DNA from 2 places in the Corynebacterium ureicelerivorans genome. Region 2 is predicted to be linked to the other one. Evidence: predicted binding sites of a transcription regulator. Region 2 holds the regulator's gene; the other holds the start of a gene.
The links. Region 2 encodes LexA, which represses DNA repair genes until DNA is damaged. Its sites were predicted from a motif close to CGAACANNTGTTCG; they were not measured.
Positions count from the first base shown of each region.

Region 1: a site for LexA is predicted at 7,754-7,767, ahead of CUREI_RS07675 (HNH endonuclease signature motif containing protein). Genes of this name have one in related genera too.

Region 1 is NZ_CP009215.1:1,545,914-1,561,340, reverse strand. It holds gene ftsZ (cell division protein FtsZ) at 1-674, shown strand, start outside; gene pgeF (peptidoglycan editing factor PgeF) at 689-1,414, shown strand; gene CUREI_RS07700 (YggS family pyridoxal phosphate-dependent enzyme) at 1,407-2,117, shown strand; gene CUREI_RS07695 (cell division protein SepF) at 2,167-2,697, shown strand; gene CUREI_RS07690 (YggT family protein) at 2,716-3,027, shown strand; gene CUREI_RS07685 (DivIVA domain-containing protein) at 3,154-4,182, shown strand; gene ileS (isoleucine--tRNA ligase) at 4,422-7,598, shown strand; gene CUREI_RS07675 (HNH endonuclease signature motif containing protein) at 7,808-9,106, shown strand; gene CUREI_RS07670 (DNA polymerase IV) at 9,150-10,532, shown strand; gene CUREI_RS07665 (asparaginase) at 10,521-11,414, opposite strand; gene CUREI_RS07660 (hypothetical protein) at 11,490-12,080, shown strand; gene CUREI_RS07655 (hypothetical protein) at 12,081-13,004, opposite strand; gene lspA (signal peptidase II) at 13,054-13,575, shown strand; gene CUREI_RS07645 (RluA family pseudouridine synthase) at 13,565-14,494, shown strand; gene CUREI_RS07640 (hypothetical protein) at 14,495-14,995, shown strand; gene CUREI_RS07635 (efflux RND transporter periplasmic adaptor subunit) at 15,101-15,427, shown strand, end outside.
Region 2 is NZ_CP009215.1:1,375,790-1,391,216, forward strand. It holds gene CUREI_RS06855 (DEAD/DEAH box helicase) at 1-688, shown strand, start outside; gene CUREI_RS06860 (NAD(P)/FAD-dependent oxidoreductase) at 785-2,032, shown strand; gene CUREI_RS06865 (carboxymuconolactone decarboxylase family protein) at 2,121-2,645, opposite strand; gene CUREI_RS06870 (peroxiredoxin) at 2,667-3,263, opposite strand; gene CUREI_RS06875 (hydrogen peroxide-inducible genes activator) at 3,380-4,336, shown strand; gene hrpA (ATP-dependent RNA helicase HrpA) at 4,352-8,296, shown strand; gene nrdR (transcriptional regulator NrdR) at 8,324-8,782, opposite strand; gene lexA (transcriptional repressor LexA) at 9,447-10,127, shown strand; gene CUREI_RS06895 (DeoR/GlpR family DNA-binding transcription regulator) at 10,206-10,991, shown strand; gene CUREI_RS06900 (1-phosphofructokinase family hexose kinase) at 11,062-12,045, shown strand; gene CUREI_RS06905 (PTS fructose transporter subunit IIABC) at 12,065-14,137, shown strand; gene CUREI_RS06910 (HPr family phosphocarrier protein) at 14,196-14,465, shown strand; gene CUREI_RS06915 (uracil-xanthine permease family protein) at 14,537-15,427, opposite strand, start outside.

The DNA of each region.
Region 1 (15,427 bases), 170 kb from region 2:
TTTCCATGATGGAAGCCTTCCGCGCCGCGGATGAGGTGCTCTACAACGGTGTCCAGGGCATCACCAACCTCATCACCATCCCGGGCATGATCAACGTGGACTTCGCCGACGTGCGCTCCGTCATGGCGGACGCTGGTTCCGCGCTCATGGGCGTCGGCTCTGCCCGCGGCGAGAACCGGGTGATGACGGCAACCGAGCAGGCCATCAACTCCCCGCTGTTGGAGACCACCATGGAGGGCGCGAAGGGCGTGCTCATTTCGGTGGCCGGCGGTTCCGACCTGGGCCTGATGGAGGTCAACAATGCCGCATCCATCGTGGAAGAGAAGGCGGACGAGGACGCCAACATCATCTTCGGCACCATCATCGACGACAACCTGGGCGACGAGGTTCGCGTGACCATCATCGCCACCGGCTTCGACGAGAAGGCCAACGCCCGCCCGGCCGAGCCCGCGGAGCACGAGGCACCGCAGCGCGAGCAGGCCTCTTCCCGAGTTGTGGAAGCGGAGCCCGCCAAGGATGAGTACCAGGCACGCCACCGCTACGAGGCCCCCCGCGGCGGCCTGTTCACCGACCGTGACAGGGACCGCGACGCGCGCGAGCGCCGCGACGGTGGCTTTGACGGCGGTTTCGACGGCGGTTTCGACGATGTGGATGTGCCGGACTTCATGCGCTAGTTAAGCTGGCTGGCATGCCAGATCTTTCCACCCGCCCCGTCCGCATGGTGTTCACCTCCCGTGCGGGCGGGGTTTCCGCTGCTCCCTACGACTCCTTCAACCTGGGCACGCACGTCGGCGACAACCCGGAGGACGTCGCCGCGAACCGCTCGCGCTTGGCTGGCATCCTCGGGTTGCCCACCGACCGCTTCGTGTGGATGGAGCAACTGCACACCAACACAGTCACGCGTGTCGACGCGCCTTCGGCCGTCCCCGTGGAAGCCACTGATGCCCTGGTGACGCGTGAAAAAGACCTCGCGCTGTGCGTGCTGGTGGCCGACTGCACCCCGGTGCTGCTGTCGGACCACACCGCCGGCGTGATCGGGGCGGCCCATGCCGGGCGGATGGGCGCGCGCAACGGCATTGTGAAAAACACAGTGCAGGCAATGGTGGACTTGGGTGCCCAGCCCTCCCAGATCCAGGTGCTCTTGGGCCCTGCCGCCGCGGGTGCGTCCTACGAGGTTCCGGAGGACATGGCCGCGGACGTCGAGAAGCATTTGCCCGGCTCCCGCACGATAACGACGCGGGGCACCGCCGGTATCGACGTGCGCGCAGGCTTGGTGCGCCAGCTGCTGAGCCTGGGCGTTACCCACATCGACGCAGATCCGCGCGACACAATCACCGACCACGATTTCTTCTCCCACCGCCGAGACGGCGTCACCGGACGCCAAGCCGGAGTTATTTGGATGCCCCATGCCTGATCTTTCCCACACCCTTGAACAGAACATCGCTGACGTCCGCCACGCTATCCACGATGCCGAGCGGGCGTCTGGTCGAGCGGAAGGCAGCGTCGGGCTGCTCCCAGTGACAAAGTTTCACCCCGTCGAGCGCATCGTCGAGCTCGCGAAGCACGGGTTCAACCTCGTGGGGGAGAACCGCGAGCAGGAGGCGCGCGACAAGGCATCGCACCTTGCGGGCCGCTGCGGCATTGCCATGATCGGGCAGATCCAGACCAAGAAGGCCAACGCGGTAGCCCGCTGGGCGGCGGAGGTGCACTCGCTGGATTCGGTGACGCTGGCCAACGGATTGGAGCGCGGGATGGGCCTCGCGCTCGAGCGCGGCGACCGCACCACAGAGATACTCCCGTGCATGGTGCAGCTGTCATACGACGGCGACGCGGCACGCGGAGGCGCAACTCCCGAGGACGTCCCGGCGATCGTGGACGTCGTGGAGGGGGCCCGCCACCTGGAACTGGCCGGTTTCATGGTGGTCCCGCCGCTCGACTCGGAGCCCCGTGAGGTGTTTGCCCAGGCCCGCGCGCTCACCGACGCTTACGCCACTCAGCTTGGACGGGGCTTACGTCTTTCCGCAGGTATGAGCGGTGATTTCCGCGAGGCCATCGCCTGCGGATCGGATATCGTGCGTGTCGGAACAGCCCTCCTCGGCCCCCGGCCCGTACGCTGAACTCCACTTCACCGCCCACGAGCATGCCTGCGTAAAAGGAGCCCCCTGCATGTCCTTCTTTGACAGCGCCAAAGACTTTTTCGGCCTCGGCCCCGTCGACAACGGCGAGGACGACGCGTACTACGACGACCCGCAGTACCACCCAGGCGCGGGTGCGGCTGCCGGCTCCACCGCCTACGACCGCACCGAGCGCCTCGAGCGCGCTGAGCGCCCAGAGCGTCCCTCCCGCGTCGAGCGCGCACCCATCGGCGAGCGCCACGACTCTGTGCGTGAACCCGTGCGCCCCAGCTACCGCTCAACCACCCACATTGTCACCGCCGCTCCGCGCAACTACAACGACGCCAAAGAGATCGGCGAGCCGTTCCGCGACGGCGATGCCGTGGTGATGGACCTAACCGACCTAGACGCCGCCGACGCCAAACGCATCGTCGACTTTGCCGCCGGCCTGTGCTTCGCCCTGCGCGGCAACATGCACAACCTCTCCCGCGGGGCGGAGACCCGCAAGCGGGTCTTTGCAATCGTCCCGGAGAACGCGAAACTGGACAAGGATGACTTGATGCGTGCTGCCGGCTTGCGGTAGCCGCTAGGGTGATGTGGCGTGGCACTTTTCGGAGCAATTCTCTACGCCCTAGTGGGGCTGTACTCACTGCTGGTGATCGTGCGCATCATCGTCGAGATGGTGGAGGCGTTTTCCAAGCAATTTGACCCGCCGCACTGGTTCATCATGGTGGTCGAGCCTGTCCTCAGGGTGACGGATCCTCCCGTGAACGCCCTGCGCAAACTTATTCCGCCTCTGCGGTTGGGCGGCAGCGGGGTGGGTCTCGACGTCAGCGTGATTGTGCTGTTCTTCGCGCTCGCGGTGGTGCAGATGCTCATCGGGGCGACGATGATCAACCCCGCACTGCGATAGCTGTATTTGAGCGTTACCCCGGCCTTCCGGGCAGGTTGGACTACACTCGTCGAACGAAACGGTTACAATTCAGCAGATAACGCTTCGCGCGAGCGAGTATTCACACGATTATCGAAGGGAACGCAAATGCCGCTGACACCAGCAGACGTGCACAATGTCGCTTTCAGCAAGCCGCCGATTGGCAAGCGGGGTTACAACGAAGACGAGGTGGACCAGTTCCTCGACCTCGTGGAGGACACCCTCGCACAGCTGCAGGACGAGAACGACGAGCTTCGTGCCCGTGCGGAAGAGGCTTCTGGTGGCGCAGCTGCAGCAACGTCGCAGGCCCCTGCTGTTACCCGTTCCGATGTCGACGAGAGCGCTCTGCGCTCCAAGATCGAGGCTGAGCTTCGCACCAAGTTCGACGAGGAGCTCAACTCGCTCAAGCGCGACAACGAAAAGCTGGAGCGTGACCTGCGAACCGCTCGCACCGAGCTGGACAACGAGAAGAAGAAGGCCGCCCGCGACCGGCAGCAGGCAGAGGCGGATCGCGCCGCTGCGGGCTCCAGCCAGCGCGTGAAGGACACCGACGCCCGCGCAACCTCCAAGGCGGCAGCCTCACAGGATGCGGCCGGCACCGGTGCTGAGTCCGACTCTCAGGGCCAGAGCCACATGCAGGCTGCCAAGGTGCTTGGCATGGCGCAGGAGATGGCGGACCGCCTGACCTCCGAGGCAGAGCGCGAAGCATCCACCTTGGTGTCCGAGGCCCGTGAAACCGCGGATCGTGAGATCCAGGAGGCGAAGGCCAAGGCGAAGCAGGTGCTTGACGACGCTGACACCCGCTCCCGCTCGCAGCTCCAGGAGGCGGAGACCCGCTCCAAGCAGCTCGTGACTGACGCGCAGAAGAAGGCCGAAGAGACCACGAACGACGCCAACTCCCGCGCCGAGGCACAGATCCGCCAAGCGGAGGAGCAGGCCAACAAGCTGAAGTCCGAGGCCGAGCGCAAGCACACCGAGATCATGAACACGGTGAAGCAGCAGCAGACCGCGCTGGAGAACCGCATTGCGGAGCTACGGACCTTTGAGCGCGAGTACCGCACCCGCCTGAAGACCATGCTGGAGTCCCAGCTTGAGGAGCTCGAGGCGCGCACCACCACCGCACCGAACGAGAAGTAACACCTCGTTCTTCACAAACGCCCAGCATCGTTGTACGATGCTGGGCGTTACTCGTAACACGCGTTGATCCGGCCATCACCGGGGAGCGTTTCCGGAAGAACGGCCACTGCGCTCATTAGACCCGGACGTCGCATACGGAAGACGACACTTCCTTCACCGCAATGAAGTGGGGGCGTGTGCCCCAAGCAGGGTGGTACCGCGCAACACTGCGTCCCTGTACGGCTGAAGGAGGAGTAGCCATGGTTGGCAACGTCTACCCAAAGGTTGACATGACGGGCGGCAGCGACCGCTTCCCGGACATGGAGCGCGTCGTGCTGGATTACTGGGGCGCCGACGGCACGTTCAGGGCATCGCTTGAGCAGCGCGAGGATTGCGAGGAGTACGTCTTCAACGACGGCCCGCCGTTCGCAAACGGCATGCCCCACTACGGGCACCTGCTCACTGGCTACGTCAAGGACATCGTGCCGCGTTTTCGCACCATGGCCGGGTACCACGTCCCGCGCGTCTTCGGCTGGGACTGCCACGGTCTGCCTGCGGAGCTGGAGGCGGAGAAGCAACTGGGCATTACTGATAAAGCCCAGATCGAGGACATGGGCTTGGAGCAGTTCAACGAGTACTGCGCGAAGTCAGTGATGCACTACGCGGGGGAGTGGGAGGACTATGTCACTCGCCAGGCGCGCTGGGTCGACTTTGAAAACGGCTACAAGACCATGGACCCGGAGTACATGGAGTCCGTCATGTGGGCGTTTAAGGAGCTCTACGACAAGGGCTTGATCTACCAGGGCTTCCGCGTCCTGCCGTACTCCTGGGCCGAGCACACTCCGCTGTCCAATCAGGAGACCCGCCTGGATGACTCTTACCGTGACCGCCAGGACCCCACCGTCACCGTCACGCTGCCGTTGACCGGCGGCCGGGAAGGATTCGCGGGGGCTCAGACGTGGGCACAGCACCCCGAACTTCACGACGCGGCTGCGATCGCGTGGACCACCACCCCGTGGACCCTGCCGTCGAACTTGGCGCTCGCCGTCCACCCTGAAGTGGAGTACTCGTTGGTGACGGTCGGTGCAGACGGGGCCGAAGGTTTCGTCGATAAGCAGCTGCTGCTGGCGACGAGCTTGCTCGGCGCGTACGGCAAGGAGCTCGGCGACTACGACGTGGTGGCCACGTACGTGGGTGCCCAGCTGGAGGGCTTGGAGTACGAGCCGGTCTTCGACTACTTCCGTGACCACGACAACGCGTTTATGATCCTCAACGCGGATTACGTGACCACCGAAGACGGCACCGGTATCGTCCACCAGGCGCCGGCGTTCGGTGAGGACGATATGCTCACTTGCCAGAAGTACGGCATCGACCTTGTCATCCCTGTGGATGCGGACGGCAAGTTCACCTCGCTCGTGCCCGAGTACGAAGGCAAGCTGGTCTTCGACGCCAACCGCGACATCATCCGCGACCTGCGCGCGAAGGGCCGGGTGGTCCGCGACCAGACCATCGTGCACTCCTACCCGCACTCGTGGCGCTCCGGCGAGCCATTGATCTACATGGCCCTGCCCGCGTGGTTTGTGAAGGTGACGGATATCCGTGACCGCATGGTGGAGCTGAACCAGGAGATCGAGTGGATCCCTGAGCACATCCGCGACGGCCAGTTTGGCAAGTGGCTCGAGGGGGCGCGGGATTGGAACATCTCCCGCACCCGCTACTGGGGCTCGCCGGTGCCAGCGTGGGTTTCCGACAACCCGGAGTACCCGCGTGTGGACGTCTACGGCTCCTTGGACGAGCTGGAGCGCGACTTTGGCACCCGCCCGAAGTCGCTGCACCGCCCGCACATCGACGAGCTGGTCCGCCCCAACCCGGACGACCCGACCGGTAAGTCCATGATGCGCCGCGTGCCGGACGTGCTCGACTGCTGGTTCGAGTCCGGTTCCATGCCGTTCGCCCAGTACCACTACCCGTTTGAAAACCGCGAGGAGTTTGAGACCCGCCAGCCGGCGGACTTCATCGTGGAATACTCCGGCCAGACCCGCGGCTGGTTCTACGTGCAGCACGTGCTGTCCACCGCGCTGTTTGACCGCGTGGCGTATAAGAAGGTGGTCGCGCACGGCATCGTGCTGGGCTCGGACGGGCAGAAGATGTCTAAGTCCAAGGGCAACTACCCGAACGTGATGGAGGTCTTCGACCGCGACGGCTCGGACGCCATGCGCTGGTTCCTCATGTCCTCTCCGATCCTGCGCGGCGGTAACTTGATCGTCACCGAGCAGGGCATCCGCGAGGGCGTGCGCCAGGCACTGTTGCCTATCTGGAACGCCTACACGTTCCTGCAGCTGTACTCCTCCGAAGAGGCGCAGTGGTCGGTGGACTCGGACAACGTGCTGGACCGCTACATCCTGGCCAAGACGCACGACCTCGTTGCATCCGTGGGCGAGGCGCTGGAGGACACCCGCATCGCGGACGCGTGTGACGAGGTCCGCCGCTACGCCGACACGCTGACCAACTGGTACGTGCGCCGCTCACGCGACCGGTTCTGGGAGGGGCAAGAGGCGCACCCGGAGGCGTTCAACACCCTCTACACGGTGCTGGAAATCGTTTCCCGCACGGTGGCGCCGCTGCTGCCGTACGTCTCCGAGGTGATCTGGCGCGGCCTGACTGGCGGGCGCTCGGTGCACCTGACGGACTACCCGGAAGCCGCGAACCTGCCGGCCGACGCAGAGCTCGTCGCAGCGATGGACGCCACCCGCGCGGTGTGCTCTGCCGCCTCGTCGGTGCGCAAGGCGAACAAGCTGCGCAACCGCCTCCCGTTGCCGACGCTCACCGTCGCGCTGCAGGACGCGGCCAGGCTCGAGCCGTTCCGCGACACCATCCGCGACGAGGTGAACGTAAAAGACGTGGTGCTGACTGACGACGTCGATTCCGCCGGATCCTTCGAAGTTGTGGTCAACGCGAAGGTGGCCGGCCCCTCGCTGGGTAGGGACGTGCAGCGCGCGATCAAGAACGTCAAGGCAGGCAACTACGAGCGGCGCGGCGACGATGTGGTTGTCGATGGCGACATCGTGCTCACCCCGGCGCTCTACACCGAGCGCCTGGTGGCAGAGAACCCGGAGAGCACCGCCCGCGTGGACGCGGACGGCACGGTCGGCTTGGTGGTGCTGGACACCGAGGTCACCGAGGAACTCGAGGCCGAGGGCTGGGCGGCAGATGTTATCCGTGGTCTTCAGGACGCTCGCAAGCGAGAGGGCCTCGAGGTGTCCGACCGCATCGCGGTCGTGCTTGCGGTGCCGGCCGAGAAGGAAGCGTGGGCTCGCACGCACGCCGAGCACATCGCCTCCGAGACGCTGGCGACGTCCTTTGACGTAGTCACTGAGCCGGTGGACGGCCACGACGTGGTGGAGGGCGTCACCGCGGCCGTGCGCAAGAACGGTTAGCCCGCGGACCTTCGCGCTATGCCGCTGCATAGTGGTTTCCTAAACGGGGCCACTATGCAGCGGCATAGTTTTTCCTCAACGTGTTCGGCTAACCGCATTCCGGAATTCCGCTGAGTTGTCCACTTCAGTAGTCATTTTGCTTACAACTCTTGATTCGAACATATGACCGTCATATAACGGAAGTACGGCTTCAAACGAGGGGTGTGAACATGACAGCTGCAGTGGAAGAACAAGCGCAGGCTCGAACGGGTGGTCTATCAACGGACCTACTCGAAGAGCAGATCAAAGGTAACCATCTCACGGCGAACCATCACAGGGCGTGGATGCTGGACGCGGTGGGGCAATTCGACGAGCAGCAGCTCGCGGAAACGTACGGGGAAAAAACGACGGCGACTTGGCTCCGTCGCGAACTCAACCTCCCAGAAGCAACCGCGTTTGAGTATGTACGTGTGGCACGGGGATTGCGGAAGTACCGGCGGCTGTTCCACGCGTTTGAATCCGGGGTGATGCCATATTCGACCGTCCGTTTTCTCCTGCGGTTCCTCGAGGAAGAGAGCGAGGAAGAGCTCGTACAGCTGGCGCTCTCTCTGGCTTTCTCCGACCTGAAGTTGGTACTCGCGGGGGCGGGGCCGAAGGACCACGAGCCGACGGAGCCGTACGCCCGCGCGCGCGAGTGCGACGACGGCATGATCGCCTTCGAGTCCCGGCTGCCTGCGGTGGCTGGCCAAAAGTTACTGTCGGCGCTCAAGATCGCGCAGCTGGCCTGTTTCGGCCTCGAAGATCTCGACCCAGCTCACCTGCATGATCCCGAAAAGGCGCAGATGCTTATCGACGACGCAGCTGACGCCGAAGACGCCGTCCCAGCCGAGCAAGACCGTCAGCCGCGCCGACGCACCAAAATCAGCGCCGAGAGCATCGCCAACACTGTGTCTCGCTTCGGTCCGCCGGAGAAACAGGACGTCTACGGCGCACTGATGGCCATGATCGACATGGTCAGATCGAACCCGGCCAGCCCGCTGCGCAGCCCCGGCGTGCAGGTGAACCTGATGGTGAACCAGGAAGGGGGTTGCTGGATGCCCGAAAACCGCGCAGCCCGGTCCGAAGATGTGCGAAGCTACCTGGCCAACGCGATGGTGCGCCTGCACCTGCTGGACAAAAATGGACTCACTATCAACGTCGGGCGCTCCCAGCGGTTCGCAACGGACGGCCAAGTGCAGGCTCTGCTCGCGGTATGGGGCTATCAGTGCGCGATGCCCGGGTGCTCCCACCGCCGGTTCATCGAGATACACCACCTCAGGGAATGGGAATTCGGCGGGAGGACCGACATGGATAACCTCATCCCACTGTGCTCGAGCTGCCACTCGCAGGTAAGCCACGGCGTGATCACCATCGAGAGTGCGGGGCCCGACCTGATTTTCACGTTTAACGACGGGGCGCGGTTCGTCTCACGCGGCCGGGGGCTACCCAGGCGGATGGACTTCGTTACCGGATCGTCATTCGACGGGTGACGGGATTGGTGTTCGGCGTTCAGGGTGGTGCACAGTGGTGGGCATGAATCGCTGGGTGCTGCACATCGACATGGATGCGTTCTACGCGTCCTGCGAGCAGCTGACCCGGCCCACGCTGCAGGGCCGCCCCGTGCTGGTCGCCGGCGTATCCGGGCGCGGTGTTGTCGCCGGGGCGAGCTACGAGGCGCGAAAATACGGCGCCCGCTCGGCGATGCCGACGCACCGTGCAGCGCGCCTCGTCGGCAGCAAGGCAGTGCTCGTCTCACCGCGACGGCCCGTCTACGCCGCGGCGTCGCGCCGGGTGTTTGAGGTGATTGGCAGACACGTCGACGTGGTAGAGCAGCTCTCCATCGACGAGGCGTTCATGGAGCCAGCAGACCTTGTCGGGGCGAGCCCCGAGGAGGTTGAGGAGTGGTCGAACGGGCTGCGGGCGGCGATTAAGGAGGAAACGGGGTTGCCCAGCTCTATCGGGGCGGGACCCGGTAAGCAGTACGCGAAGATCGGCTCGGGGCGCGCGAAACCGGACGGTGTGTTTGTCATCCCGCACGACAGGCAGCTGGAGATTTTGCACCCGATGCCGGTCAACGCGCTGTGGGGAGTCGGCCCCGTGACTGAGACCAAGTTGCTCGCCGCGGGGATTGAAACGATCGGCGATCTGGCACGCTTGAGCGAAAAGGAGCTAGACATCGCCATCGGCGGGGCGGTAGGCAAGCAGCTGTGGTGGCTGGCGCGCGGGGTAGACGAGCGCCCAGTTGCACCGCGTGCCGTGTCCAAACAGATCTCCTCGGAGCACACCTACCCGCAAGACCTGAGCACCGCCGCGGAAGTGGACGCTGCTCTGGAGCGTGCGGCTGCAGAATCCCACCGACGGCTGCGCAAGGACGGCCGCGGCGCGCGCACGGTGACGGTGAAGCTGCGGATGGCGGATTTCCGCATTGAGTCCCGCTCGGCGACCCTGCCGTACGCAACCGACGACGCGGAGACGCTGCTCGCCACCGCGTTTCGCATCGTGCGTTACCCGGATGAGGTGGGGCCGATCCGCCTCGTGGGGGTGTCCTACTCCGGCCTCGAGGACACGCTGCAGGACGTGCTGTTCCCGGAGCTGGACCAGGCGATTGTGAAGCCGGCGCCCGTGACCGCGGATTACGAAACCGGCGTCAGCGACCACGAAACCCGCTTCGACACCGAGGCGCAGGAGGAAGCGGCACCGACGCAGGGGATCTGGCGCGCCACGCAAGACGTCTTTCACCCGGACTATGGGCACGGCTGGGTGCAGGGGGCGGGCAAAGGCTGGGTCACGGTGCGGTTTGAAACCCGCGCGACTGGGCCAGGCAGGATTCAGAGCTTGCGAGCGGATGACCCAGCATTGCAGCCGGCGGACCCGCTTGACTCCCTGGACTGGGACGACTGGTTCTCACAGCAGTGAGCGGGGGTTTACCCCTGTCGCCAGCGCGGTCGCCAGAGCGATTCGCGCCTGGCCTGCGCTGAGGTAGCCCGCCGGAAGCGCGCCGAGGCTCCCAAGCGTCGAGCCGCCCCCCGCGCCCCCGTACGCGAACGAGACCTCGCCGTACGGCACTGAGGTCGCGACCACTACCGGCACCCCGCGGCGCAGTATCTTTGCAACCGCTTTGCCCATCTTGGCTGACACGTTGCCGGAACCGAGGGCTTCCAGTACGAGCCCGTCGATAGGCGGTAGTGCATTGATGAGCGCGTCGTCGGCGCCGGCCCACGCCCGGATGATGGGGACGCGTACACCCTCGAGTGGGGCGGGCGGAACCGCCATGGGGCGGGGCAGCACGCGCGGGCTCGTGAGGGTGAACGCATCCCCGGCGGTGGTCTGTGTTTTCAGCAGCCCGCGCGCCGGAAGGGTCGCGCCCGCGAAATGCACCATCACGCCGCGGCTGTGCGTGGTGGCGGCGGCCTCGATGGCGCCGCGCAGGTTGGCTGGGCCGTCCGGGGTGGGATGATCCGCCGGCCGCATCGCACCGGTGAGCACTACTGGGCGGCGGTCCGAGTGGACGAGGTCCAGTGCGAGCGCCGTCTCAGCCATGGAGTCGGTGCCGTGGGTGACCACGACCCCGGAGACGTCACCGTCGCTAAGCAAATCCCGCACAACGGCGCGCAGCAGGTCCACTTCGCGCAGGCCCATGGACGAAGAATCCAGGCTGGCAATGTCAATGGCGCGCACGTGACGGGTGGTGCCGCAGGACGCGATGAGCTCATCTGCGGACAGTGTCGGGACGAGTGCTCCGCAAGCATCTTTGGTCGAGGCGATCGTGCCGCCGGATGAGATAACTACCACGCTCATGCAGACAGAGTGCCAGAAGCGAGCGGGTGTGCAGTAACGTGAAGCCGGAGATTTACGCTATGCAAGGAGATCTACGTGAAAGCACCGAAACTTGTCGCAGCCGCGGCCGCCGCTGGACTTGCACTGGGCCTGGCGGCTTGCTCCGAGGATTCGGACACACCTGAAACCACGACTGAAACCAAGGCGGTGACCTCCGAGGCCGCGCCAGCAGCGGAGATGCCCACGGCGGAGGAGCTCAACGCCGTGCTCCAGCGCGCGGCGGACCCGAACTTGCCTATCTCGGAGCGTGCGAACACGGTGCAGGGCGGCGAGACCTCCCCGGAGTTGTTTGATCTGATGACGCAGTCGCAGCAGCAATCCGGCGCGAACTTCCAGGTGGTCAACCCGGTGCTGCCGGGCTACACCGCCGACTCCGTGCTGGCCACCGTGAGCTTCACCCGCCCAGACGCCGAATCCCAGCTGGCGGAAGACGTGGAGTTTGTCCACGAGGACGGCAACTGGAAGATCTCCCAGAGCTGGGCCTGCTTCCTGGTCAGCAACACGCTCGCCCCGGAGCAGGTGCCGGACATGTGCAAGACCAACGCTCCCGCGGCTCCTGAGGCGCCTGCAGAGACACCCGCCGCTCCGGAAGCCCCGGCTGAGGCGCCGGCAGCGCCGAGCCTCTAACTACTCGACGCCGTACTGCACCGCGCGGGTGATGTCCTGGACCACCCGCGCTTTTTCGTCCCCGCCGTAGATGAGGCGGGTAGTCCAGGCGGACTGGCCGGATACCGGCAGTGGACGGGACAGGTCCACCACCAGCTGCCCTTGCGAGGTGGTGCTGGCTGATTTAACTTTCACGTCCTGCCCGTCGACGGCCACGCTGTCGCGCTGAGGACGCTCTTCAACTGCCACATCAAGCGTCAACCTGTCCCCATCGCGGGAGACCAGGGTGTAGGTGGTGATGCGCGACGTTGCTGCATCACCGGCGACGCGTCGCTCGACCGACCAGCTCGCGCCGGGCCCGATCGGCTCATCCGGGAAAATGACTGCGTTGTTGACAAGGGCGAGTAGCGCGGTTTCCACCTGCTGCAGGCCGCGTTCCGGTGCGCCGTCAGGAGCGAGCAGCTTCAGGCTGGAAATGCTCCCTGAGTCGTCGGCGCGCCAGCTCATGTGGAACCCCTCGGCGGCCGCAACGTCTTGTCCCACGTCCAAATTGGAGTGCTTGCCGGAGCCGGCGGTGAAGTCGATGCGCGTGTCGGCATCCTCCTCACCGTCCTCCGGCGCCGGGGCCTCGGTGCTTTCGGCGGCCAGTGGCAGGGTGGTTGTGTCCACGTCGCCGCCCGCGGGTGCCTCTGGCGCAGTACTATCGCCGGACTTCGCGACGTGCTGGTCCACGCCGGAGGAAACGGCGACGGTGGTGTCCCATTCGCCGTCGGGGAAGTAGCGCACCTCCTGGGGGTTGTCACCGGGGTTGAGGAGGGTGACCGAAGGGGCGTCGATAGGAAATGCCGGTACCCCGGCCACTGGGTCGTCGTCGGAGGGGGAACATGCGGTCAGAGTGAGAGCAAGGCCGGCGGCGGCGGTGATTGTGCGGAGGCTGCGGAACATTCCTCCGAAGCTACCTGGCCCGGGTGCCACCGGCTAAAGTGATACGGCGATGGATCACGCAACTCTTCCGGCAAGACCCGCACATACAGCACCGCGCCACCTCGGCCTCGTAGTGGCCGTCATGCTCGCTGTCGCGGCAGTGGACCAGCTGATTAAGCAGTTCATGCTGGGATGGCTGGAGCCCGGCGTGGCGCAGCCAGTGATCGAGGACTGGTTCCGCTTCTACCTGCTATTCAATTCCGGCGCGGCGTTCTCCATGGGGGAAGACTTCACCTGGGTGTTCACAGCGATCCAGCTCGCCTTTGTCGTCGGCGCGTTGTGGTTTGCGCCGCGGATGGACAACCGGTGGGAAGTGCTCGGTCTGGCGTTGGTGGCTGGAGGAGCGCTGGGCAACCTGTGCGACCGGCTATTCCGGGACCCCGGCTTCTGGTTCGGCCACGTGGTGGACTACATCTCTGTGGGCGACTTCGCGGTATTTAACCTCGCCGACGCCGCAATCACCGTCGGTGTGGGCGTGTTCATTCTGGCCACGCTCGCAACCGAATTGAGGGGAGCCGGCGATGAGCGGTGAGTTTCGGGCTCTGCCCGTGCCCGAAGGGCTCGAAGGCATGCGGGTTGACGCGGCTATTGCCAAACTGTTCGGCGTCTCCCGAGCCGTCGCAGCGGAAATGGCCGCAGAGGGCGATGTGCTCGTCGATGGCGCGGCAGCGCAGAAATCCGACCGTGTCGCGTCGGGCGCGATGCTGGAAGTCACCCTGCCGGAGCCGAAGCGCACCCCTCAGCCGGTGACGGAACTCGTGGAGGGTCTGGAGATTCTCTACCACGACGCCGATGTCATCGCGGTGGACAAGCCGGTGGGCGTGGCTGCGCACCCCACACTCGGATGGGAAGGCCCCGATGTCGTGGGCGGCCTGCAAGCGATGGGCTTTACCCTGCCGGATGCCGGGCCGCCGGAGCGCCAAGGCATCGTGCAGCGCCTCGACGTGGGAACCTCCGGCGTGATGGTCGTGGCCGCCAGCGTGCCCGCGTACTCCGCCCTTAAACGCGCCTTCAAAGAGCGGACGGTGGATAAGACCTACCACGCGCTGGTCCAGGGGTTGCCCGACCCAATTGAGGGCACGATCGATGCGCCCATTGCTCGCCACCCCTCGGCGGGTTGGAAGTTCGCCGTCGCGCACGGTGGCCGGCCCAGCGTGACGCACTACAGCGTCATCGAGGCGTTTCGGCGCGCAAGCCTGATGGATATTCACTTGGAAACCGGCCGCACCCACCAGATCCGTGTCCACATGTCCTCCGTGGGGCACCCGTGCGTGGGCGATCCGATGTACGGTTCCGACCCCAATCTGGCCCGCGAACTCGGCTTGAAGCGGCAGTGGCTGCACGCCACCAAATTGGGCTTCACCCACCCGCGCACCGGCGAGTACATGGAGGTCGTGTCGGACTACCCCGACGATTTGCGCGCTGCGCTGGAGAAGGTTCGGCAGGGCTAAATGCGGGCGGCGATCGTTGCTGCGGCGGCGCTTGTGGTCGCTGGTTTTTGGGCGGTGGGTGTCGCCGTGCCCCCGAAGCCGCCAGTGCCGCAGGGAGATGAGCTCGGCCCGCTGCCGGGCGAATCCACCCAGGCGTACGTGCAACGGGCGGAGGGAACCCTCGACCACGAGGACGCCTCGTTTTCGCTGGTCACGTTCGCCCTCCCCCTCGACGCGCCTGCAGCGGTGGCGGCGCTCCAGCCGGCCCCGCGCGTGAGCGCACTCGTTGTTGCCGGCGAGGCTCCGATCGTCGTCCCGGAGCCGTCGCCAGGCAGCTCGCGTATCGACGTCCTCCGGGCCGCCACCACGCAACCCCTCACCAGCGCCGTGGTGTACGCCACGCGAGAAGAGCTCCGTCGGATCACGGACGATTACCGCGTGCTTGCAGTGGAAATGCTGCCGGCTGATGCGGTGTGGGGTGCCTTCACACTCACCCGGTCAGCGACGGGTGGACGTGTATAGTTTTGCAACGTTGCATGCAGGCCCCTTACGCGAGGAGATCTCTTGACTTCCCACACCGACAGCTCGACCGCACGCAGGCGTTTTACTCGCGCGGGGCTTGCGCTAGTGACCACTTCGACGCTCCTTCTCGGCGCCTGCGGCTTCGGCGGCGGTGACAACGACGCCGATGGGGACGGCCTGAAGCCGGGCGACTACACGGTGGCCTCCAATGAGGGAGTCTCAGATAGCGTTGTGGTCAACGGGACGATTGAACCGGTTCGCTCCGTGAACATCACGACCCCGGTGCAGTCCGAGGTGGAAAAGGTGGCAGTGAAGGCGGGCGACCGCGTCCAGCCGGAGCAGTTTTTGGCATCCCTCAACTCCGAGCAGCTCGAGCGCCAGCTGGAGGTCCAGCAGAAGCAGCAGGCGAACGCGCAGGCCGATGCGCAGGCG
Region 2 (15,427 bases):
GAAATCGGTTGTGCGCGACATGATGGAGCACGCGATGACGTTTTCGGACCTCATCGCCACCTATGGTCTGGCCCGCTCGGAGGGCGTGGTGCTGCGCTACCTCACCGATGCGTGGCGCACCCTTTCCTATTCCATCCCGGACACCTACATGAACGATGATCTTGAGGACATCGTCGTGTGGCTCGGCGAGCTGATCCGACAGGTCGACTCGTCGCTCATCGACGAATGGGCGCACATGACCGGCGACGACCAGCCCGTGAGCCAAGACACCATCGACCGCGAGCTCGCGTTCGGTGTGGAAGACCCCACGGCGCTCACCGCCAACCGCCGCGCCTTCACCATCATGGTGCGCAACTATTTTTTCCGCCTAGTGGAACTTTTCGCGTACGAGAAGGAGGACCAGCTGGAGGACATGCTGGGCTACCTGGAGCCGGACGCGCGGGTGGACTGGCCAGCTGCAATGGACGACTACTTCGACGAATACACGGATGTGGACCTGGGCCCCGACGCGCGCGGCCCGGAATTCTTCCGGCTGGAGGACTCTGCCGGCCGAGCGTGGAGGGTCACCCAAATTATCAAGGACCCCGAGGGGGACAACGCGTTCCAGCTGCACGGTGTTGTGGATCTGGACGCCTCCGACGAGGCAGGTGAAGTGCGGCTCTCCTCGCTAGGCATCCGCGAGGGGTAGAGCGCGCCGGCAATTTTCAAAGCCGAGACGACGGCGCGGATTCTGCGTTACATTACCTTCAACACGTTTGCATAGTTGTTGTGAGGAGGAACACACGTGGCCCGCACTATCGTCGTCGGGGCCGGCATGACGGGCCTCGCCACCGCGTGGCACCTACAGGAGTACGGACATGAGGTGGAGGTGCTTGAACGCATCGATGTCGCCGCCGGCTCTTCTTGGGGCAACGCTGGATGGCTCGCACCAGGAAAAACGATCCCGCTGGCCAACTCGAGCTTGTGGGCGTACGGGCCCACCGCGCTCTTTGACAAGCACGCCGCTCTTGATGTGCCTGTGCGCATCGACCCGAAGCTGTGGCGCTTCTGTGCGAACTTCATGGCGCACGCCACCGGCCGCGCCTGGGACAAGACGATGGCGGGTCTGACACAGGCAGATCTGGCTGCCTTGGCGGCATACGACGAGCTTGAGGCAGGCGGAGTGAATGCGTCCACTACCGAGGGGCCGTTCATCATCTGTTTCGAAAACGAAGGCAAAGCCGCCGGCTTCCTGAAGGAGGTCGAAGGGGCGCAACGTCACGGCCAGGACATCCCCTTCGAGCAGATCACGCTTGACGACGCCCGAGCAGACGCGCCGATGCTTACCGACAAAGTCGGGGCAACATACCGCATGGGCGGACAGCGCTTCATCGAACCGGGGCCATACTGCCAGGCCATCGCTGATTCGATCGTCCAGCGCGGCGGCACCATCACCACGGGTGCGGAGGTCGTGGAGGTCACCTCCACCCGCACACCCGCGGTCAAACTCGCTACCGGTGAGTGGCTGCGCGCCGACAACGTGGTACTTGCCACCGGCGCGTGGCTTCCTAAGTTGGCGAAGGTCCTGGGAGTGACCACCCTCGTCCAGGCCGGCCGCGGGTACTCCTTCTCCGTAGAGACCGAAGAACCCGCCACGTGCCCGGTGTATCTGCCGGACCCGAAGATCGCCTGCACCCCGTACCAGGGCCGGTTCCGCATCGCCGGCACAATGGAGTTCCGCGGACCCGACGAGCCATTCCAGCCTGGCCGCGTTGCGTCGATGATCCACACGACGAAACCGTTCTTCCGTGGCATCGACTGGGACGACCGGCAGGACGAGTGGGTGGGATCACGCCCGGTCACCCCGGACGGCCTGCCGCTCGTTGGTGCTACCAAGGCACCAAACGTCTACACCAACGGCGGCCACGGCATGTGGGGCATCATTCTCGGTCCGCTGTCCGGAAAGATGCTGGCGAAGCAGATCGAGACCGGCGAGGTGGACGAGACAATCGCGCCGTTCGACCCGCTGCGCGGCCCCTTCGGCGGCTTGTAGCCCCCCGCTCCCGCGACGCCCATAGCAGCAAAAACCTCCGGCCAGGAGGGTTCTTGGCCGGAGGTTTTCAACGTCGATAGGCTACTGCCTAGCGGGCGTCCTCGATGGTGATAGCCTGAGCCACCGCTTGGACGACGCTGGCGACCTTCACGGCCTCCCAGACCTGCTCCTTGGTCACGCCCTCCTCGCGGACGGTGTTGGCGTGCGCCACGGCACAGTGCTCGCAGCCGTTGATGGTGGACACGGCCAGGGACCACAGCTCGAAGTCAGCCTTTTCAACTCCGGGCTTGGAGATGATGTTCATACGTAGGCCGAACTTGACGTTGGCGTAGTCATCGCCGAGCCAGTTCTTCGCGCGGTAAGCGACGTTGTTCATCGCCATGACGGTGGCCGCGCCGTAGGCGGCCTCCACGGCCTCGTTGGAGAGGTGCTCCTTGGCCTCCTCCGCGATTTCTGCGATGACCTTCGCATTACGGGTCGCTGCCGCAGACGCGAGCAGGGTGCCCCAAAGCTGTTGCTCGCTGAGCTCAGTCGAGCGGGTCAGGGAGCCAAGGTTCAGCTTCTGGTCCTTCGCGTACTCGGGCAGGGCCCCACGCAAATTCTCAATGGACACAATGTCCTCCTTCTACTTCCGTTACTTCAGAGACTCCTGGACCACGGCCATCTTGTCGATGTTCTTGGTCGGGTCGTTCTTCTGCCAGTCGCAAGCGCAAACCTCTTCAGACTGCAGTGCGTCGAGAACGCGCAGCACCTCGTCGACGTTGCGGCCCACCGCATCCGGGGTGACGGAAACGAACTGGATCACGCCGTCCGGGTCGATGATGAAGGTGGCGCGGTCAGCAACACCGTCCGCGTTCTCCACGCCCAGCGCACGGATGAGGTCGTGGCGGACGTCGGCGAACATCGGGAACGGGATGTTCAGCAGGTCCTCGTGCGTCGCGCGCCAGTTGAAGTGGGAGTACTCGTTGTCGGTGGAGCCGCCGAGCACCTGGGTGTCGCGGTCCTCAAACTCCTCGTTGAGCTTGCCAAACGCCGCGATCTCGGTCGGGCACACGAAGGTGAAGTCCTTCGGGTAGAAGAACACGATCTTCCACTTACCCTCGTACTTGTCCAGAGAGACGTTCTCGAAGTAATCGTCCGGGGAAGCCGCGTTCGCTTCCTTCAGGTTGCCGCCCTTCAGTGCGACAAGGTCAAATTCCGGGAAACGCTCTCCAACGGTCATGATCGGCATGTGAGTTCCTCCAAAGAAACTGGTTTCGGGGTTTGTCTGTGGACGCGATCCAGTATGACACAGATGTAGCCCGCTTTCAACACAAAAACCTATGAACATCGTGTAACTTCATAGGCATGGGCAATAAAGAATATAAACCGACGATCGCGCAACTCCGGACGTTTGTCACCGTCGCCGAGCAGAAACACTTCGTCTCCGCGGCGAACAAACTCGGCATCTCCCAGCCGTCGCTCTCCCAGGCCTTGGCCGCCTTGGAAAGCGGCTTGGGCATCCAGCTCATCGAGCGTTCGACCCGGCGCGTCATTGTCACGCCGATAGGCGAACAGCTTCTGCCATTCGCCAAAGCAACCCTAGAAGCGGCCGACGCATTCGTTGCACATTCGCGCGGCGCGGGAGGCGAGCTCGCCGGCCCGCTCAACATCGGCATCATCCCCACCGTCGCCCCATATATTCTGCCCACGCTGCTCACGCTCATCGCTGAGGAATTCCCGGAGCTCGAACCCCGCATCGTGGAGAACCAGACGGAAAGCTTGCTGCAGCGACTCCGCGACGGCCACATCGACGTCGCGGTCTTGGCCACCCCCACCGGGGCGACCGGGGTGACGGAGATCCCGCTTTACGACGAAGCGTTCGCCATCGTGACCAACCCTGATAACCCATTGGCGGGGCGGGGCGACCTGGCGCTTGATGCGCTGCGCGACCTCGAGCTCCTCCTCCTCGACGACGGGCACTGCCTCCGCGACCAAATTGTGGAGCTGTGCCAACTGGCGGAGGTTGACCGCAGCCCCGGCGCACAATCGGCGACGCGCGCCGCCTCGCTGACCACGGTGGTGCAACTGGTTGTCGCGGGTCTGGGCTCGACGCTGGTGCCGATGTCGGCCGTTGCTACTGAGTGCGCACGACCCGGCATCGCCGTCTCTGCGTTCGCCGACAGCGTGGAGGCGAAGCGCACCGTCGGGCTTGTCATGCGGTCGTCTTCACGGCGCCAGCAGGAGTTTGCGCGCCTGGGAGAGCTCATTACGCGTGCCTTCGAGAAGGCTACGGAAGCTAGTGTGGCGCTGCTGCCGCGCTAGACTCACGCTCTGGTTATGAATGAGCACGCAATACAGAAGTCGGCGCTGTACGAGGCACTCGACAGCGTCCCAATCGCAGACGTCCGGCGATTCCGCCGCCGCTTGAAAAACGCTCGCTCCCCCGAAGCGCTAGAAGCGATTGCCGCGGACGTGGAAAAGGCGCGCGCGGTTGTTGATGCGCGAGCCGCCCGCATCCCCGACATCACGTACCCGGAGAACTTGCCGGTGTCCGCGCGGCGCGAGGACATCATGGAACTGGTACGCGACAACCAAGTCGTGGTCGTCGCAGGTGAGACCGGTTCGGGTAAGACCACGCAGATCCCGAAGATGCTGCTGGAGATGGGCCGCGGCCGACGCGGATTAATTGGCCACACCCAGCCGCGCAGGCTGGCGGCACGCACCGTGGCGGAGCGCATCGCCGAGGAGCTGGGCCAGGACATCGGCCATTCCGTGGGCTACGCCATCCGCTTCGACGACCGCGTGTCCGACTCCACTGCGGTGAAGCTGATGACGGACGGCATCCTCCTCGCCGAAATGCAGCGCGACAGGTTCCTCAACGCCTACGACACGATCATCATCGACGAGGCGCACGAGCGCTCCCTCAATATCGATTTTCTGCTTGGCTACCTCAAGCGCCTGCTACCGAAGCGGCCGGACCTGAAAGTCATCGTCACCTCCGCGACCATCGACCCGGAGGCGTTCGCCCGCCACTTCGCAGACGCGGACGGCAACCCAGCGCCCGTCATCGAGGTTTCGGGACGCACCTACCCGGTGGAGATCCGCTACCGGCCCTTGGTTGAGCAAGTGCAGGCGAAGGACGGGTCAGTCAAGGAAATCGACACCGACATGATCGAGGGTGTCATCGACGCGTGCAAAGAACTCATGCGCGAAGGCGACGGCGACATCTTGTGCTTCTTCTCCTCGGAGCGCGACATTCGCGACTGCATGGAAGCTATTGAGAAAGAACATTGGCGCGGTGTCGAGGTCGTGCCGCTTTTCGGCCGCCTCTCCAACGCAGAGCAGCACCGGGTGTTCGCCCCGCACTCTGGCAGGCGCATCGTCTTGTCCACCAACATTGCGGAGACGTCGCTCACCGTGCCCGGAATCCACTACGTGGTGGACACGGGGCTCGCGCGCATCTCGCGCTACTCCACACGGACGAAGGTGCAGCGGCTGCCCATCGAGGAAATTTCCCAGGCCTCAGCCAACCAGCGTTCGGGTCGTTCTGGACGAACTGCAGACGGCATAGCGATCCGCCTGTACTCAGAAGAGAACTTCGAGGCCCGCCCCGAATTCACAGACCCGGAGATTCTGCGCACCAACCTTGCCTCGGTGGTGCTGCAGATGATCTCCTTGCGTCTTGGCGACATCTCTCAGTTCCCCTTTATCCAGCCGCCGGACCAGAAGGCGGTGCGCGACGGTCTCGCGCTGCTGCACGAACTCGGCGCCATCACCGGCACAGCACGCGACGGCGCACCGGGACTCACCGAGGTGGGCCGCGACATCGCCCGGATTCCCGTGGACCCGAAGATGGCTCGCATGCTAGTCGAGGCCAACCGCCTTGGCGTGCTCGACGACGTCACCGTCATCGTGGCGAGCATGACCATCCAGGATGTGCGCGAGCGCCCACTGGACTACCAAGCCCAGGCGGATCAAGCCCACGCACGGTTCAAAGACTCCACGTCGGACTTCTTGTCGTCGCTGAAGCTGTGGGACTACATCGGTGATTCGCGCGACGAGCTGTCCGGCAACGCCTTCCGCAAGCGGATGAAGCGCGAGTTCCTGCACTACATGCGCATCCGCGAGTGGTTCGACCTCGTGCGCCAATTACGCGACATCGAACGCCAGCTTGGGTGGTCCCGCGCAGAAAACGTCGCGGGGGAACGCGACGCCGATGCGATCCACAAATCCCTGCTCACCGGCCTGCTGTCCAACATCGGCGCACGCGACGGGAATTCGAAAGAATTCCAGGGTGCCCGCGGAACTAGATTCATGGTGTTCCCTGGGTCGTCGCTAAGCAAGAAACCGCCCGAGTTCGTCATCGCCGCGGAGCTGGTGGAGACCTCCCGGCTGTGGGCTCGGGACGTGGCCAAAATCGAGCCTGCGTGGGTCGAAGCTGCCGCCGGCGACCTGGTAAAGCACAGTTACTCTGAGCCGGTGTGGTCGCGCAAACGCTCCGCTGCCATGGTCCACCAGAAATCCATGCTGTACGGCGTCACGATCGTGCGTGACCGCCTCGTCCCCTACCACCGAGTGGACGCTGCGGGGGCGCGCAACATGTTCATCCGCCACGCCCTGCTCGAGGGCGACTGGAACCGGCACCACACGTTCATCGAACACAACGATGCGCTCCTCGCTGAGGCCGCGCAGGTCGAAGAGAAAGTGCGGCGTAGGGGCCTGGTTGTCGACGAAGACACCCTCTTCGACTTTTACGATTCGCGCCTGCCCGCGGATGTCACTACCGCACGCCACTTCGATTCTTGGTGGAAGAAGAAGCGGGCGCAGGACAAGCATTACCTCGACTTCGACCCGGACTCGCTGCTGGACGACGACGGTGTTGACTCGTCTGCGAACGCGTTCCCGCAGACGTGGCGCCAGGGCACGATCGACTACGCGCTGCGGTACAAATTTGAACCCGGAGACCCGTTCGACGGCGTGACCGTGGATGTGCCGGTGCCGCTGCTGGCCAACCTGCGCGCGGAAGGGTTTGACTGGCTTGTGCCGGGACTGCGATCTGAACTTGCGGCTGAGTACATCCGTACGCTCCCAAAGGCGCTGCGCAAGACCGTGGTGCCCGCTCCCGACTTCGCAAACCGGGCATTGGAGGCCATCCGCCAGGCGCAGGACGGGGCAACCGAGCAGGAACTTCGCGCGACGCCGTTTGCAGACACCCTGGCGGAAGCGCTGCGCGGCCTTGGCGGCCGCGGCATCAACGGCTCCGATTTCAACCCGGCAGCGTTACCCGCCCACCTCAAAGTGACGTTCGCGGCGATCGACCGTCGTGGCAAGGTCGTCGACCACGACACCGACCTCGACGCGCTGAAGCGCCGTCAAGCGGGCCAGATCAGATCGTCCGTGTCGAAGGCAAGCCACGCTTCTGAATCCGATGCCGTGGAAAAGTGGACGGCCGACTCGCTGGGTACGGTTCCCGAAACCGTCACGACCACGATTGACGGCAATGACGTGGACGCCTACCCCGCCCTCGAAGCCACTAAGGACGGTGTGCGGGTAACGGTGCACCCGACGAAGGCGGCTGCCGACGCCTCAATGGTCACGGCGACGTTGACGCTGTTGCTGCGGGACATCACTGTCAACGCTTCGCAGATGACCAAAGGACTGCCGTTGCGGCAAAAAGTCGCGGTGGATCGCTACCCGCACGGCGGAGCCGCCGGGCTTGTCGAGGATGCACGGGTGGCGGTGATCAGGGATCTCCTACTAGCCAACGGCGGCCCCGTCCGTTCGCCCGAAGACTTCGAAGCGCTCGCCGACACCATCCGCCCGCAGGTCGCAGGTGGCGTGCGCCGCGCCGTGGTCACGTTGGCCCCCGCGCTCGCGGAATACGCCAACATTGCGAGCGAACTCGACCAATGGGAGGGGCCGGCTATCGACGACATGAAGGCGCAATTGCAGTTCTTCCTGCCCAACAACGCTGTGACCGTGCACGGCATTGGGCACCTGCAGCACCTGCCGCGCTACATCGACGCGATGCGCATCCGCTTGGATGACATGCGGCTGGACCCCGATAGGGACGCAGACAGGCAGTCTGTAGTCGACTCGGTAAAGCGCTACCTGGCGCAGCGCATGAAGTCGCTGCCTGCGGGGCGTACCAAAACCAAGGCGTACAAGGACATCCTGTGGATGATCGAGGAGCTGCGTGTGAGTCTCTTCGCGCAGCGGCTGGGCACTCCGAGACCGGTAAGTCAACGCCGCATCGAGAAGAAAATCGACGCGCTACGCTAGCGCTCACTGCCGCCGATGTTCGCCGCGCTAGAAGTCTTCCCGGTCGCGGCGGCGCATCAAGCGGATTTCGGACTCGAAATCGTCCGCACTTTCAAACGACTTGTACACCGAGGCGAATCGCAGATAAGCAACCTCGTCGAGCGCCCGAAGTGGCTCGAGCACCGCGAGACCGATTTCATGGGCCGGGACCTGAGAGCTCCCCTGAGCGCGGACGGTTTCCTCCACCTCTTGGGCGAGGCGTTTCAACGCGTCGTCGCTCACATCCCGCCCCTGGCACGCGCGCCGCACCCCGACAATAAGCTTGTCGCGGTCAAACGGCTCACTCACGCCGTTTCGTTTCACCACGGTCAGCACGGCCTTTTCAACGGTGGTGAATCGCCCCCCGCACTCGGTGCACTCTCGACGCCTCCGAATAGCCGAGCCTGCCTCGACAAGCCGTGAGTCAGTGACACGAGACTGCTCGTTGTGGCAAAACGGACAAAACACGGTTTTTCACCCCCGGGGTAGTAGCGATTTGGCGTGGCAGTGAGTCTACGCCCCTGCTACCGTGCGGCTACAGCCGCTGTCCGCGCCACCTCACCGCTTGGCGCTGCGGCAGAACTTTCCCCACCGGAGAACACACCGCCGAACGCAGAACCGATGAGCAAGGCCGCGGTCATAGACACTCCGAGGATCACCGTATCCCGCGTCTCGTGCCGAGATTCGAATGCCTCTCCCGTGCCGGCCACTGCCCCAGAATCGGCTCTAGGCGCGCGTTCATACATTCGATTCAAGCTACTGAGCGTTCGAACACCAGGAGTTCCGACACGGCGGCTTGCGCCGGAATCCACGTCCCAGACCTCCGCCGGCGGCACGACGGGCACACCGCTGCAACCGGCTTGGTAACGGTTCTGCACAGGATTAATAGCAATAGACACGGTCGTGCTCCCTTCACTTTGCGGCACACATTAAGGTGGGTACCGATGCGCCCGCTCGCGGGTGCGTTCATATGTTCGAATGCGATTACGTGTTCGATTTATAGCAGGCGTTGCAGACCGTGTCTACCCCGCGATCCAGACGATCGAACATGAGTGCCCTCTCTGGTAGGTTTTGAGTGACGAAAGCCCGCAGAGTCCCCTCACCAGATCCCACAGAGCCAGAAGGAGTTGTCATGGCACGGAAGAAGTCTGACCCCGCCACACCGGATTACAACGCACTGTCAGACCGGCAGCGCCGCATCTTGCAGGTCATTCAGGACGCCGTCGTGCTTCGCGGCTACCCGCCGAGCATCCGCGAAATCGGTGACGCGGCCGGGCTGCAGTCGACGTCTTCGGTTGCCTACCAGCTCAAGGAGTTGGAGAAGAAGGGCTTCCTGCGCCGCGACCCAAACAAGCCGAGAGCCGTGGACTTGCGCCAGCTCCCGGACACCGAACGGAAAAAGCGCAAGCCGCAGGAGGCGAAACCACAGGATGCGTCGAACGCCCGCTTCGTCCCGGTCTTGGGACAGATCGCTGCGGGCGCACCGATCCTCGCCGAGGAAAACGTCGATACCTACTACCCGTTGCCGGAGGATCTGCTCGGTGACGGCGATGTGTTCATGCTCCAGGTTGTCGGCGAGTCGATGCGGGACGCGGGCATTCTCAACGGGGATTGGGTCGTAGTGCGCTCCCAGCCCGTTGCAGAGGAGGGCGAGTTCGTTGCCGCGCTCATCGACGGCGAGGCGACGGTGAAGGAGTTCCACCGCGACTCGACAGGCGTGTGGCTGCTCCCGCACAACGACGCGTTCTCCCCCATCAAGGGTGACGATGCAGAAGTGATGGGGCGCGTCGTTTCCGTATTCCGCACCCTCTAGCTTACAAATCCCCACGTCCGGGGGAAGACTGAAACTGACTCCAGCGGCCGCGTGCCCGCTTTTGGGATACTCATTCGCATGTATGCAGAGGAGCGCAAGCGCCAGATTGCATCACTCACGGCCGTCGAGGGGCGTGTGAGTGTTGCGGACCTCGCCGAAAAATTCGATGTCACGGCTGAAACCATTCGACGCGACCTCACCGCGCTGCATGCCGAAGGGGTCGTCCACCGGGTCCATGGCGGCGCTGTTGTCAATCAGGCGTTTCTCACCACGGAACAGCCTCTCGACGCCCGGTCCCGCTCTGCGTCCGCTGCCAAGAACGCCATCGCGCGCGAAGCCCTCCAATTCCTGCCCCGCCACGCCGACGCTGGCATCTTCCTCGACTCCGGCTCAACCACCCAACTCTTCGCCGGCCTTCTGCCCGAGCACTCGCCCGCGCGGAACTTCTCGATTGTGACGAATTCGCTGCCAATCGCATTCGATCTGGCGTCCGCCGGCCTCGACAACGTCCAACTGCTCGGCGGCTCCGTTCGGGCGATCACCCAGGCTGTTGTCGGCGGTACCGCGCTTCGCACCCTCGCACTCATGAAGGCAGACGTGGCCTTTATCGGCACAAACGCGCTCACGATCGATCACGGCTTATCCACCGCAGACGCACAAGAAGCGGCGGTGAAATCGTCCATGGTCACCAACGCGAGGAAGGTTGTCGTCTTGTGCGACTCGACCAAGATCGGTAACGACTATCTGGTCAGTTTCGCGCCGCTCGATGCCGTTGACGTTGTGGTCACCGACGCAAGCGCTCCCCAATTATTTGTCGACGAGCTACGGCGACATGACATCGAGGTAGTCCTTGCCCAGGTGTGACCCACCCCCCGTTTAGCGCCGATCGTGTCCGATCATTGCACAAACCCACACAATCGGACACACTCAGGGTGTGAGGAGCACAAAGAGCACGAAGCGAATCGTGACGGTCACCCCCAACCCCAGCATCGACGCCACGGTGCACATTCCCGCGCTGAGACGCGGGGAGGTTGTGCGTGCCACCGCCACCCGCAAAGAGGCCGGCGGCAAAGGCATCAACGTCGCGCACGCCGCGGCTATGGCCGGCTACGACGCGACCGCGGTGGCACCTTGTCAACAGTCCGACCCGTTCGCCACCGCCATGCGTGCCGTCCCCGTCGCGTTTGTCCCCGTGCACATTGCGTCTGCCGTCCGAACGAACACGGCAATTACTGAGGACGACGGCACCACCACCAAGGTCAACGAAGCGGGCTCCGAACTCTCCGACGCTGAGCTAAGTGCGGTGGAATCTGCTCTGGCTCGGAATTGCAGCGGCGCTGACGCCGTCGCGCTTGCTGGCTCCCTTCCGCCGGGGGCTCCGGCCGACTGGTACGCATCCCTTGTCCACACGGTGCGCGCCAGCGCCACCGACGCGATCGTCGCCGTGGACACTTCGGACGCGCCGCTTCTCGCGCTTGGTCAGCACTTGCCTCTCGCCGCCCCCGATGTCATCAAGCCCAACGCGTTCGAGCTCGCCCAGCTCACCGATAACGACGGCCGTGAGCTGGAGGCCCGCGCCGCTGCAGGCGACTATGCCCCCGTCGTTTCAGCCGCGCGCGATCTGGTGCAGCGCGGCATCCGCGAGGTCCTTGTCACGCTCGGCAGCGCGGGCGCGTGTCTGATCACCGCTGAAGCAGCCTGGGCTGCAACTCCGCCGCCCACCGTTGTGAAATCCACGGTAGGCGCCGGCGACAGTTCGCTCGCCGGGTATCTCACTGCGCGTATCGACGGCGAGACGCTCGCCGACTGCCTGCGCCGCGCTGTCGCGTACGGATCGGCCGCGGCCGCGCTGCCAGGTACCGGGCTGCCCGCACCTACGGACGTACATCTCGATCACACAGACGTTTTCCCTGTATAACTCCACGAGAGAAGGCCCCGTGAATTCCCCTCTTATTACACCCGAGCTTGTGCAACTTGACGCAGATTTGGGCAATGCACCGCCCGACGTCATCGCTCGCCTGGCGGCCTTGGTCGTTGGCGCAGGGCGAGCCACGGACGCCGCCCCGATAGCGGATGCGGCAACTGCTCGCGAGGAAAAGGCTGGCACAGGCGTCAATGGCCGGGTCGCCATCCCGCACTGCCGCAGCGCTGCGGTGTCCGAACCCACGCTCGCGTTCGCGCGACTCTCCAACCCTGTGGACTTCAACGGCCCCGACGGAGATGCAGAGCTAGTCTTCCTCATCGCTGCCCCGGAGGGCGGCGGCAAGGAGCACCTGAAGATCCTATCCAAGCTTGCGCGCGCGCTGGTGCGAGGCGATTTCGTGGACCGGTTACGCGCCGCAGCAACCGAGCAGGAGATCGTTGATGCAGTGCTTGAGGTGGTCAATGCCGAGCCGAACAAGAAGGCGAAACCGGCTGGTGGACAGGTGGCGCCCGTTGCGCCGGCAGGATCGTCGTCAAGCAAGGCGCCTGTGCGCATTGCCGCAGTGACATCCTGTGCGACCGGAATTGCGCACACGTACATGGCCGCCGACGCGCTGACGCGAGCTGCAGAAAGGCGCGGCGATGTGGAGCTGCGCGTGGAGCCGCAGGGCTCCTCCGGCGGCGACCGGCTGGACCAAGCCTTCATCGACTCGGCCGACGCCGTCATTTTCGCACACGACGTTGCCGTGCGCGACAAGGAGCGCTTCGCCGGAAAACCTGTGGTGGATAGCCCGGTGAAGCGCGGCGTGAATAAGCCCGACGCGATGATCGATGAGGCGATCGCCGCCGCTGGAAACCCCGATGCGCCCCGCGTGGCCGCCGCGTCGTCGACATCGGGCACCGAGCAGACGGACGCGTCGTCCGAGACGTGGCCGAAGCGTCTGCAACAGGCGATTATGACGGGCGTGTCGTACATGGTGCCGTTTGTCGCTGCGGGCGGTCTGCTGCTGGCGCTCGGTTTCCTGTTTGGCGGCGCCGATATGGCGAACGGGTGGCAGACTCTCGTCACCGATTACTCGCCGACGAACCTTCCGGGAAACGAGATCACCATCGACGGTGAAGCCGTCTCGTTCGCTCGCTCTGGCTGGCTGCTTTATCTCGGCGCGGTCTTCTTTGCTACCGGTCAGATGGCTATGCAGTTTGTCGTACCGGCGCTGTCCGGCTACATCGGCTACGGCCTCGCGGGCCGTCCCGGCATCGCCCCCGGGTTTGTCGGCGGCGCGATCTCCGTCATGGTCGGCGCGGGCTTCATCGGTGGGTTGATCACCGGCCTGCTCGCCGGTGCTGTCGCGTACTGGATTCAGACCTGGAAGGTGCCACGCTGGCTCGGCTCGCTCATGCCGGTGGTGATCATCCCGCTGCTGACCTCGCTTGTCATCGGCCTTCTGATGTTCCTGCTCCTAGGCCGCCCGCTCGGTGCGGTCATGGAGGGCCTGACAAGCTGGCTCGAATCAATGTCCGGCTCGTCCGCGGTGCTGCTCGGCCTGATCATCGGTCTGATGATGTGCTTCGACCTGGGCGGGCCGGTGAACAAGGCAGCGTACCTTTTCGGCACCGCCGGTCTATCCGCCGGCACGCAGGGTGCCTACGAGATCATGGCCGCTGTCATGATCTCCGGTATGGTACCGCCAATCGCGCTGTCCATCGCCACGTTCCTTCGAAAGTCCCTGTTCACCCCCGCAGAGCAGGAAAACGGCAAGTCCGCGTGGCTGCTCGGCCTCTCGTTCGTCTCCGAGGGCGCGATTCCCTTCGCCGCAGCCGATCCGTTCCGCGTCATTCCCGCAATGATGCTCGGCGGCGCGACCGCCGGTGCAGTTTCCATGGCGCTGGGGGTTGGGGCCCAAGCGCCGCACGGCGGTGTGTTCGTTATCTTCGCCTACGACCCTTGGTGGGGCATGCTCGCCGCGCTAGCGGCCGGCGTTGCTGTGGCCACGGTCGCGGTCGTTGCGCTGAAGCAGTTCTGGCCCAACCACGAGATCCGCAAGGCCGCAGAGCAGGCGCAAACCCCCGTGTCCGCTACGGCGTAGGGGCGTACACTCGGCAATGATCTGACGTATTGACAAACCCTGAAAGGTAGATTGCATCATGGCTTCGAAGACAGTGAAGGTCGGCTCCACCGTTGGCCTGCACGCCCGCCCGGCGACTGTGATCGCGGACGCCGCTGGCGAGTACGACGACGAAATCCTGCTCACCCTTGTCGGCGGCGACGATGACGACGAAACCGACGCAGCGTCTTCGCTGATGATCATGGCGATGGGTGCGGAATTCGGCGACGAGGTTGTCGTCACCTCCGATAACGCTGAGGCGGTCGAGGCAATCGCGGCGCTCATTGCCAAGAACCTCGACGACGAGTAAGCGGTGTTCGCTTAGCGACGGCGCAACGCCCGGGCAGCCGATACGGCCGCCCGGGCGTTGCTCTGTCCGCTCTAGTTCCGGAGTCGTCCTTCCCCAATCGTGTCGTAGACCCACCGCATGAGCGGGTATACGACGATGATGCCCACCGACCCCAGCGCGATGCCTTCCAGCGTGACATCGCCGACATCGAGGGTGAGGTTACCGATACCCACAATGAGGGCGACAGCTGAGGCGGTGAGGTTGGCTGGATCGGTGAAGTCCACCTCGTTGTCCTGCCAAATGCGAACCCCCAGCATGCCGATGAGGCCGTACAGCACGAGACACGCGCCGCCGAGAACGCCGGCGGGGATTGTGAAAATCACGGCGCCAAATTTCGGGATGAACGCGAGGATCATGGCAAAGACGGCCGCGACCCAGTACGCGGCCGTGGAATACACCTTCGTCGCCGCCATGACGCCGATGTTTTCGGCGTAGGTGGTGGTACCCGATCCGCCGAAGCCACCGGCGAGCGTCGTGGCGATACCGTCGCCGATCAAGGCCTTGCCCTGCAGGTGGTCCAGGTCGCGCCCCGTCATTTCGGAGACCGCCTTGACGTGACCGACGTTTTCCGCAATCAGCACCACCAACACCGGCAGCGTGACCAGCACTGCGGCGAGATGGAACTCGGGGCGGTGGAATTGGGGCAGCCCAATCCACGGCGCTTCGCCGATGGTCTCCAGTGCATCCTCGCCGAGACCCCCGGTCATCGCCGCGAATATCCAACCCACCAGCACGCCGATCAAGATGGATAACCGTGAAAGAATGCCGCGCGTAGCGACGGTCACCACCACAACTGTGAGGAGCGTGACCCCTGCGACCCACGGCTGGGTCTCAACGTTGGCCACCGCCGTCGGCGCGAGATTGAACCCGATAAGGGCCACAATCGCTCCTGTGACAACAGGGGGCATCACCGCGTCGATGAC